Regions from separate parts of the Vibrio japonicus genome, predicted to be linked through region 1. Evidence: predicted binding sites of a transcription regulator. Region 1 holds the regulator's gene; each other region holds the start of a gene.
What was found. The regulator MetJ, encoded in region 1, represses methionine synthesis genes. The targets are predictions, from matches to a motif close to TTAGACNTNTANANGTCTAA.
Positions count from the first base shown of each region.

Region 2: the regulator MetJ is predicted to act here: its motif matches at 1,508-1,527, upstream of metH (methionine synthase).
Region 3: the regulator MetJ is predicted to act here: its motif matches at 1,737-1,756, upstream of metN (methionine ABC transporter ATP-binding protein MetN).

Region 1 covers NZ_CP102096.1:184,549-187,832, forward strand. The annotation lists gene NP165_RS00900 (bifunctional aspartate kinase/homoserine dehydrogenase II) at 1-175, opposite strand, end outside; gene NP165_RS00905 (O-succinylhomoserine (thiol)-lyase) at 175-1,341, opposite strand; gene metJ (met regulon transcriptional regulator MetJ) at 1,556-1,876, shown strand; gene NP165_RS00915 (malic enzyme-like NAD(P)-binding protein) at 2,010-3,284, opposite strand, start outside.
Region 2 covers NZ_CP102096.1:2,473,823-2,477,106, reverse strand. The annotation lists gene NP165_RS11680 (cation:proton antiporter) at 82-1,404, opposite strand; gene metH (methionine synthase) at 1,576-3,284, shown strand, end outside.
Region 3 covers NZ_CP102096.1:696,933-700,216, forward strand. The annotation lists gene NP165_RS03305 (methionine ABC transporter permease) at 1-611, opposite strand, end outside; gene metN (methionine ABC transporter ATP-binding protein MetN) at 601-1,635, opposite strand; gene gmhB (D-glycero-beta-D-manno-heptose 1,7-bisphosphate 7-phosphatase) at 1,855-2,406, shown strand; gene NP165_RS03320 (MliC family protein) at 2,447-2,776, shown strand; tRNA gene NP165_RS03325 (tRNA-Tyr) at 2,876-2,960, opposite strand; tRNA gene NP165_RS03330 (tRNA-Tyr) at 3,066-3,150, opposite strand; tRNA gene NP165_RS03335 (tRNA-Tyr) at 3,256-3,284, opposite strand, start outside.

The DNA of each region.
Region 1 (3,284 bases):
TGTTCAGCGCATCTAAGAACTCCAATAATCGATTCGTTGTTTTTCCTGCTGCAGAGACAACGATAAGATCTTCAGTATTTGAGTATTCTTTTAGGATGTTGACGACTCGGCGGTAGCACTCAGGATCGGCTAGGCTACTACCTCCAAACTTGTGAAGCTGACGGGCTAAGGTCATTAGATACTCTCCTTAGCAATAAGGAAGGCTTGCTCTAGATCTGAGATAAGATCTTCTGCGTCTTCCAAGCCTACAGACAGGCGCAAGAGCAATTGTGAAACGCCAGCCTCAGCAAGCGCCTCTTCACCCATCGCACGATGCGTCATAGATGCAGGATGGCAGATAAGGCTTTCTACGCCACCTAAAGACTCAGCTAAAGAGAATAGCTCTAATTTTTCTACGAAGACTTTCAGTTGCTCAAAACTGCCAGAAAATTCGAAGCTAAGCATGGAACCAAATCCAGATTGCTGTTTTTTCGCGATATCGTGCCCAGGGTGCTCTGGGAGGCTAGGGTGGTAGATCGTACCAACAAGCTCTTGGTCTTTAAGGAAGTTCAGGATCTGCGCAGAGCTTTCTTCATGTACACGCATACGGGCACCCAATGTACGGATACCACGTAAAGTCATGTAGCTATCAAAAGGAGTACCTGTCGCACCGATACAGTTTCCCCACCATGAAAGTTCTTCCGCGTGTTCTTCTGTTTTGGTGACGATGACACCACCGATCACATCAGAATGGCCATTAATGTATTTTGTCGTTGAGTGAATAACAAAGTCTGCACCAAGCTCTAAAGGTTTTTGGAATACAGGTGTCAAAAACGTATTGTCTACTGCTACCAAAGCGCCGATTTTTTTCGCTTGGGTACATATTTTCTCAATGTCGACCACGCGAACAAGTGGGTTAGAGGGGGTTTCTAGAAGAACAAGCTTAGGCTTTTGTGCCAAAGCGTCAGACAATGCCTGCTCATCTGATTGATCGATAAACAGAACTTTAAAATCACCTTTCTGAGCGCGTGTATTAAACAAGCGGTAGGTCCCACCGTAGCAGTCATGTGGTGCGACAATCAGATCATCTGGACCAAGAAATGCGGATACCCAAAGGTTGAGTGCTGACGTTCCGCAATTTGTAACCACGGCTCCTTTGCCTGATTCTAACTCGTATAGTGCCGTTTCAAGTAATCCTCTGTTGGGGTTACCTGAACGGGTGTAGTCATATGTTGGGACTTCTCCAAACGCAGGAAATCCATAGTTGGTCGAAAGATAAATTGGGGGGACAACAGCATGATGTTGTGTGTCTGACTCGATACCAGTACGTACCGCGATTGTGGCTGGCTTGCGGGCGCTCATAAGTGTTTCCTTTCGCACAGTGGTGACAACTTGCAGGGATTACGCTATATCTGTGTTAGATAGAGATAATCCAGTTCCATACTTAGATACTTTACTTATCATCCTTTGAGACGTCAACACTTCTGGACGTCCATATGTCTTTGCTTATGGCCATAAATCCCGCTAAAATTACGCCTTCTGATTTTTATCCATCAAAAATTATTAAAGGTGCGCAATGGCAGACTGGAATGGCGAATACATTAGCCCGTACGCTGAACATGGAAAGAAAAGTGAACAAGTAAAAAAAATTACTGTTTCGATTCCACTGAAAGTATTAAAGGTACTCACTGACGAGCGTACACGCCGTCAGATTAACAATCTACGCCATGCGACAAATAGTGAGCTATTGTGCGAAGCATTTCTACATGCCTACACTGGCCAGCCACTTCCGACGGATGAAGATCTACGTAAAGACCGCCCAGATGATATCCCTGCAGAAGTGAAGCGTCTGATGACGGAAATGGGCATTGAGTTCGAAGCGTTTGACGAAGAATAAAAATCTCTTGTCACATAGAGTGTCGAGAGCAGAAAAGCAGTAACAAACGCACCATTATTTTCGCTGATGCTGGCTACCGTGAGATAAAAAAGCCGCTGATTGATATCAGCGGCTTTTGTTTGAGAGTAGGAAATTAACCTTCCATGTATCCTTCAGGCATTTCGATACGAGCGACACCTGAATCAACGGCCGCTTGCGCGACGGCTTTAGCTACGCGCGGAAGTAAACGAGAGTCCATAGGCTTTGGAATGATGTAGCCAGGACCGAATTCTAGGCTATCCACGCCTGCTGCTTTTAACACTTCAGCTGGAACGTCTTCTTTCGCTAGCTGACGAATTGCTTCAACCGCTGCCAGTTTCATTTCATCATTAATTTCACTAGCACGAACATCCAATGCCCCGCGGAAGATGAATGGGAAACAAAGAACGTTATTGACTTGGTTAGGGTAATCACTGCGGCCAGTACCCATGATGAGGTCATTGCGGACTTCATGTGCAAGTTCTGGTTTGATCTCTGGATCTGGGTTAGAACACGCAAACACAATAGGCTTATCGGCCATGAGTTTTAGTGCTTCTGGTGGTAATAGGTTTGGACCTGATACACCAAGGAATAGGTCTGCGCCTTCGATTACGTCTTCAAGAGTGCGTTTATCTGTATTGTTGGCAAAGAGTTGCTTGTATTCATTTAGGTCGTCGCGACGAGTGTGGATAACGCCTTTGCGGTCAAGCATGTAGATTTTTTCACGCATAGCGCCACACTTAATCAGTAGCTCCATACATGCGACAGCGGCTGCACCCGCGCCCAAACAAACAATGGTTGTTTCTTCAAGCTTTTTACCTTGCAGCTCAATTGCGTTCAACATACCTGCTGCAGTGACGATAGCTGTGCCGTGTTGATCATCGTGGAAAACAGGCACGTCACAGCGTTCAATAAGCTGTTTTTCAATCTCAAAGCAATCAGGTGCTTTGATATCTTCTAAGTTAATACCACCAAAAGTGTCTGCGATGTTTGCTACTGTATCAACAAACTCGTCAATAGTGCGGTGCTTTACTTGAATATCAATAGAATCTAAGCCGGCAAAACGTTTGAACAGAAGTGCTTTACCTTCCATAACAGGCTTAGATGCCATTGGACCTAAATTACCTAAACCAAGAATTGCGGTACCGTTAGAGATAACAGCGACCATATTGCCTTTGGCAGTGTATTTGTAAATATTCTCTGGATTTTGCGCGATTTCACGAACTGGCTCAGCGACACCTGGGCTGTATGCCAGTGCCAGATCACCAGCTGTTTCTGCTGGAGTGGTGAGCTCAACTGAAATTTTACCCGCCGTTGGGTATGCATGATAGTCAAGTGCTTGCTGGCGGAATTGTTCTTCAGGGGATAATTCTTCGCGATTGTCTTCTGA
Region 2 (3,284 bases), 490 kb from region 1:
CATTCGTGCACATGACTTTTAGTTGGGTAATAAAAAGCCCGATAGGAACTATCGGGCTATGGGAATCATGGTGAGGGGGACTTAATTCACTTGTTCTTGTAGCTGACTTTTCTCTTTCTTATCGAGTTCCATTTCTCTTTCGGCTTTTTTTGCTTTTTCAATCATCGGTGTAATTGTAGAGCCTTGTACCAGAATCGAAAAAACGACCACAGAGTAAGTCATAACAAGGATGATCTCTTTTACATCGATGAGCTTGTCTTGCACAACCCAAATCCCTGAGGGAATAGAAAGAGCCATAGCTAATGCTAGACCGCCACGTAAACCTCCCCACGTAAGAATTTTGACTGACCAGGGGTTGTATTGACGATATCTCCTAAAGCCAATGTAAGAGAAGAAAACGCTTAAGTAGCGTGAAGCTAGCACCAGTGGTACAGCAAATGCCATCAGAATCCAGTCTTCTTTGTGGAACTCAAATAGCAGCATCGACATACCAATCATTAGAAATAGTACGCCGTTTAGAAACTCGTCTACTAACTCCCAGAAATGATCTAAGTGGTCCTCACTTTCTTTTGAGAAACCAATAAATCGAGTCCAGTTACCTATCATGATACCTGAAACAACCATAGCTAAAGGACCAGAGACGTGGATGACTTCTGCAAATGCATAGCCAGCCGTTGGGACACCTATGGTGAGTAACAATTCCATCGAGTGGTCATCAGTGGCACTGATTAGGTAGTGAAACAGAAGCCCAAGAGCGAAACCGTAGACAATACCTCCAATGGCTTCTTGGATGAATAAAAGCGTAACGCTGCCTACGGTAGGTGTTTCGGTGCCAAATGCGATAGTGAATAAGGTGACGAATATTACTAAGCCGAAACCATCGTTAAATAGAGACTCCCCCTCAATTTGTGTGGAAATGCGCTTTGGTGCATTAAGTTTTTTCACGATTGCCAAGACGGCAATTGGATCCGTTGGGGAAATGAGGGCACCAAAGATGAGGCAGTACACGAGGTTAAAAGGAATGTTTAGTAGCTGACAGAAACCATAGAGAGCAAAGCCGATGAAAAAGGTGGAGAAGAGTGTCGCACCTAAGGCCAATATGGTTATCTCCCATTTTTGGTCTTTCAAATTAGGCAATTTGATACCGAGACCGCCAGCAAACAACAAGAAACCTAAGATACCTTTTAACAAAAAATCTTCGAAGTTAATGCTCGACATTGTCTTCGAAGCAATTTCTGTAAGATGGAACCAGTCGTTTTGGCCAGCAACAAGGATGAGTAACGATAACACCATCGAGCCTGCGGTAATAGCGATGGTAGTTTGCATCTTTCCTATCTTACTATTTATAAAAGCAATCATCATTGCCGCAGCAGATAGAAAACAGAGCGTGTAATAGACCGACATAAAAACTTCTGTATGTAACAAATTGTGAATAAATAATTTTGTTCCTAGCGTGCTTAAATAGCAAACACTTTTTTACGATGTGTGATCGCTCAATTAAGTTGTTTTAGACGTCTATACTTCTTTTTGTTCTGTGATAGGATGGAGCAATAGGTAAAGGAATGAGGTTGTACAGTGGGAAGTAACGTGAAACAACAAATTGAAGCCCAATTGAAGCAACGTATCTTATTGATTGATGGTGGTATGGGTACCATGATCCAAGGATACAAATTGGAAGAGCAAGATTACCGTGGCGATCGCTTTGCTGACTGGCACTGCGATTTAAAAGGTAACAACGACTTGTTGGTTCTGAGTCAGCCTCAGTTGATTAAGGAAATTCATTCGGAGTATCTTGAGGCGGGTGCAGATATTCTGGAAACGAATACGTTCAATGCGACAACTATTGCGATGGCTGACTATGAGATGGAAAGCCTTAGTGAAGAAATCAACTTCGCCGCAGCGAAACTGGCGCGTGAAGTCGCAGACGAATGGACAGTAAAAACACCACATAAACCTCGTTATGTTGCAGGTGTTTTGGGTCCAACAAACAGAACCTGTTCTATCTCTCCAGATGTAAACGATCCCGGCTATCGTAATGTTAGCTTTGATGAATTAGTTGAAGCGTACTCAGAGTCGACGCGAGCGTTGATCAAAGGTGGCTCTGATCTGATCCTGATTGAAACTATTTTCGATACCTTGAACGCGAAAGCGTGTGCGTTCGCGGTTGACACTGTGTTTGAAGAGCTCGGTATCAAACTTCCCGTGATGATCTCGGGTACTATCACCGATGCGTCGGGTCGTACGCTTTCTGGTCAAACGACAGAAGCGTTTTATAACTCATTGCGTCACGTTCAACCGCTTTCATTTGGCTTGAACTGTGCTTTAGGCCCGGATGAGTTGCGTCCATACGTTGAAGAACTTTCTCGTATCTCTGAATCTTACGTCTCAACACACCCGAACGCAGGTTTACCAAATGCGTTTGGTGAGTACGATTTGTCTCCAGAAGACATGGCTGTACACGTTAAAGAGTGGGCTGAAAGTGGATTCTTAAACCTCATTGGCGGCTGTTGTGGTACGACTCCTGAGCATATCCGCCAAATGGCGAACGCGGTTGAAGGGGTGACGCCTCGTCAATTACCAGAGCTCAATGTTGCTTGTCGCTTATCCGGTTTAGAGCCTCTGACCATTGAAAAGGAAACGCTGTTTATTAACGTTGGTGAGCGAACTAACGTAACTGGTTCTGCACGCTTTAAACGTCTTATCAAAGAAGAACAGTACGACGAAGCATTAGAAGTTGCTCGTCAGCAAGTTGAAAACGGTGCCCAAATAATCGATATCAACATGGATGAAGGCATGTTGGATGCGCAGGCGTGTATGGTGCGTTTCTTAAATCTGTGTGCTTCTGAGCCAGAGATTTCTCGTGTGCCTATCATGGTCGATTCTTCAAAATGGGAAGTTATCGAAGCTGGCTTGAAGTGTATTCAGGGTAAAGGAATCGTTAACTCAATCTCGCTGAAAGAAGGCAAAGAGAAGTTCATTGAACAGGCTAAGCTGATTCGTCGCTACGGCGCAGCAGTGATCGTGATGGCGTTTGACGAAGTCGGTCAGGCAGAAACACGTGCGCGTAAGCTAGAAATCTGTACCAAAGCTTATCGCATTCTTGTCGACGAAGTTGGCTTTCCGCCAGAAGATATTATTTTCGACCCGAATATCTTTGCCGTCGCGACTGGTATTGAAGAACACAACAACTACGCGGTGGACTTTATTGAGGCAGTGGCGGATATCAAACGCGACCTTCCACACGCGATGATCTCTGGCGGTGTTTCTAACGTTTCGTTCTCTTT
Region 3 (3,284 bases), 510 kb from region 1:
AGCATAACGACTGTTACTGCCATGATGCCAACATCATATCGGTGGAATCCGTAGCGAATAGCCACATCACCAAGGCCGCCGCCACCAACTGTTCCAGCCATTGCAGAGTAGCTGACTAATGTGACAAGGGTAATCGTCACAGAGTTAACAATGGTAGGCATCGCTTCAGGAAGCAGAACCTTAGAAATGATTTGTATAGGTGTTGCCCCCATGGATTGAGCGGCTTCCACAAGACCAGAGGGTACTTCCAGTAGTGCACCTTCAATAAGGCGAGCAACGAATGGAATTGCACCAATTGTCAGTGGGACGATGGCTGCTGTAGTACCGATAAAAGTGCCCACTAAAAGTTTTGTCACCGGAATAATAGCGACCATCAGTACTAGGAATGGAACTGAACGGCCAATGTTGACAATCGCGCCTAATGTACGGTTGAGCTTAGTATTCTCCAAAAGGCCACCTTTTTTGGTGGTATGTAGGATAACACCGAGTGGAATACCCACGGCGAAACCCACGATTCCAGCCACAGCCACCATATAGAGTGTTTCCCAAGTCGCCCCAAGAAGTAGGTTTCCGTTTAGGCTTAACCATTCTGAAACTGTATTAAAGGACATAACCTAGCACCTCTACTTTTACGTTGTGGTCACGCAGGAATTGAATAGCCGCGTTATCATCATCTTCATTACCAAATAGTTCTGCGACCATCATGCCGAACTTCACGCCGCCGGCGTAATCAAGGTCAGAACTTAAGATACTGACATCGATATCGAATTTACGGGTAATCTGGCTCATTAGCGGTGCATCAACGGTTGCGCCTGTGAACTCAAGTCGAACGAGTGGATAGCTACCCTCGACGCGCGTTTTTTGCAAACGCACTTCGTAATCTTCAGGAATCGAAAGGTCCAACGTTGAGCGAATAAATTCATGCGCAAGTTCTGTTTTTGGGTGTGCAAAGATATCGCCAACGGTCCCTTTTTCTACCAGTTCACCACCGCCAATAATCGCCACTTCATGGCATATGCTTTTCACTACATCCATTTCGTGTGTGATCAGCAAAATCGTGATGTTTAGCTTGCGGTTGATCTCTTTTAGTAGTTCAAGGATGGATTGAGTCGTTGCGGGGTCAAGTGCACTTGTCGCCTCGTCACACAGCAATACTTTAGGATCAGATGCCAGCGCACGAGCAATCGCGACACGCTGTTTTTGCCCACCACTCAGGTTTGCAGGGTAGCTTTCATGTTTGTCAGATAAGCCCACAAGGTTAAGTAGTTCTGATACTTTGGATTTTATTTCAGCCGTGGCAGTGCCAGCTAGCTCCAGTGGAAGTGCAACGTTATCGAATACAGTGCGAGATGACAGCAGGTTAAAATGCTGGAAAATCATACCGATATTGCGTCGAGTTTTACCAAGTTCCGTTTTAGAAAGCTTAGTTAGGTCTACACCATCAACGATGATAGAGCCGGAGGTTGGTGCCTCAAGCATGTTTACACATCGAATCAGTGTACTTTTTCCTGCCCCAGAAGAACCAATAACGCCAAAAATCGTTCCTTGAGCAATATGGAGGTTAATATCTTTCAGGGCGTTAATTTCCTTCGTACCCTGATAGAAGACCTTGTTGACTTGATTAATTTCAATCATCGATAAACCCGCTATAAGACTTTGGAGCAGTTGATTATTTCGAACTACATCTCATTGAGTAGATGATGCTATGGTTTTGTTGTAAATGTGTCAATAGGTATTTTTACGTCTAGACGTCTAAACGTATCTTTTTACTGAACGGAATAGTAATTAGATAGTGATGAAAGAAATAAAGCGTGCAATAATTCTCTATATAAACAGCAGATAGAGAAGCATATTTTGGCTAAACCAGCAGTCTTTTTAGATCGTGATGGCGTAATTAACGTGGATCACGGCTACGTGCATGATGAGCATGACTTTGAATATATTGATGGCGTATTCGAAGCGACGAAGAAACTGAAAGATATGGGTTATTTACTTGTATTAGTGACGAATCAGTCGGGTATCGCACGTGGTATGTTTAGTGAAGATCGTTTTTTATCTTTGACTCAGTGGATGGATTGGAATTTCGTTGACAACGGTGTTGAGTTTGATGGCTTTTACTATTGCCCTCACCATGCTGAACATGGCCAGGGTAAATATAAAGAAGATTGTGAGTGCCGTAAGCCAAAACCAGGGATGTTTATTTCTGCGCGTGACTTTTTAAAAATTGATATGGAAAAATCAGTCATGGTCGGCGACAAGGCTGAAGATCTGATGGCGGCAGAAGCGGCAGGTGTCGGAACTAAAATTTTGGTACGCACAGGTAAACCAGTCACAGAAAAAGGTGAGTCCTTGGCGTCTGTTGTGCTAGACAGTATTGCCGATGTCCCATCATATTTAGCGAAATAATGGCTAGAGGTCGCGGCCTTTTTTATTTCAGGAGTAATCAATGCATCTGAACTTTCTCACCATTGCGGTATTCGTTGTCTTAGGTACAGGGTGTGCTGGAACTCAGGACAAAACTGAATTTTTGAATTATCGCTGTGAATCTGGTGAGCAGTTCAAAGTGGCGTATTTTCCAAGTAAAGAATCCGCGACTTTACGCTTGGCGGATCAATCTTACTCGTTAGTTCAAATCCCATCGGGCTCAGGGGCGCGTTACATCTTGGACGATAAATCCGCAGAAAAGAAAGCGATAACTTTGTATACGAAAGGTGTTGAAGCACGTCTGGAACTCGGACAATCCATTTACAAAAACTGTAAAACGGGTTCGTATTAGTACAGTAACCTCTAAGTTTGCTTCTAGGCTTTTCTGAGTCTGAAATTATGTTTTGACTCAAGCGAAAAAAGCCAGCTCGATGAGCTGGCTTTCTTTATATGGTGGAGGGGGACGGATTCGAACCATCGAAGGCAGTGCCGGCAGATTTACAGTCTGCTCCCTTTGGCCACTCGGGAACCCCTCCAGGGTATTTTTTATACTTAAAAGACGTTTTCCCAACACGTTTTTCAAGTGTTTCTCATAATGTATTCAGAGGTTATTCACCTAAAGAGCATCACAAGAAGAAATATGGTGGAGGGGGACGGATTCGAACCATCGAAGGCAGTGCCGGCAGATTTACAGTCTGCTCCCTTTGGCCACTCGGGAACCCCTCCAGGGTGTTTTTATACTTAAAAGACGCTTTTCCCAACACGTTTTCCAAGTGTTTCTCACAATGTATCCAGAGGTTATTTACCTGAAGAGCATCACAAGAAGAAATATGGTGGAGGGGGACGGATTCGAACCATCG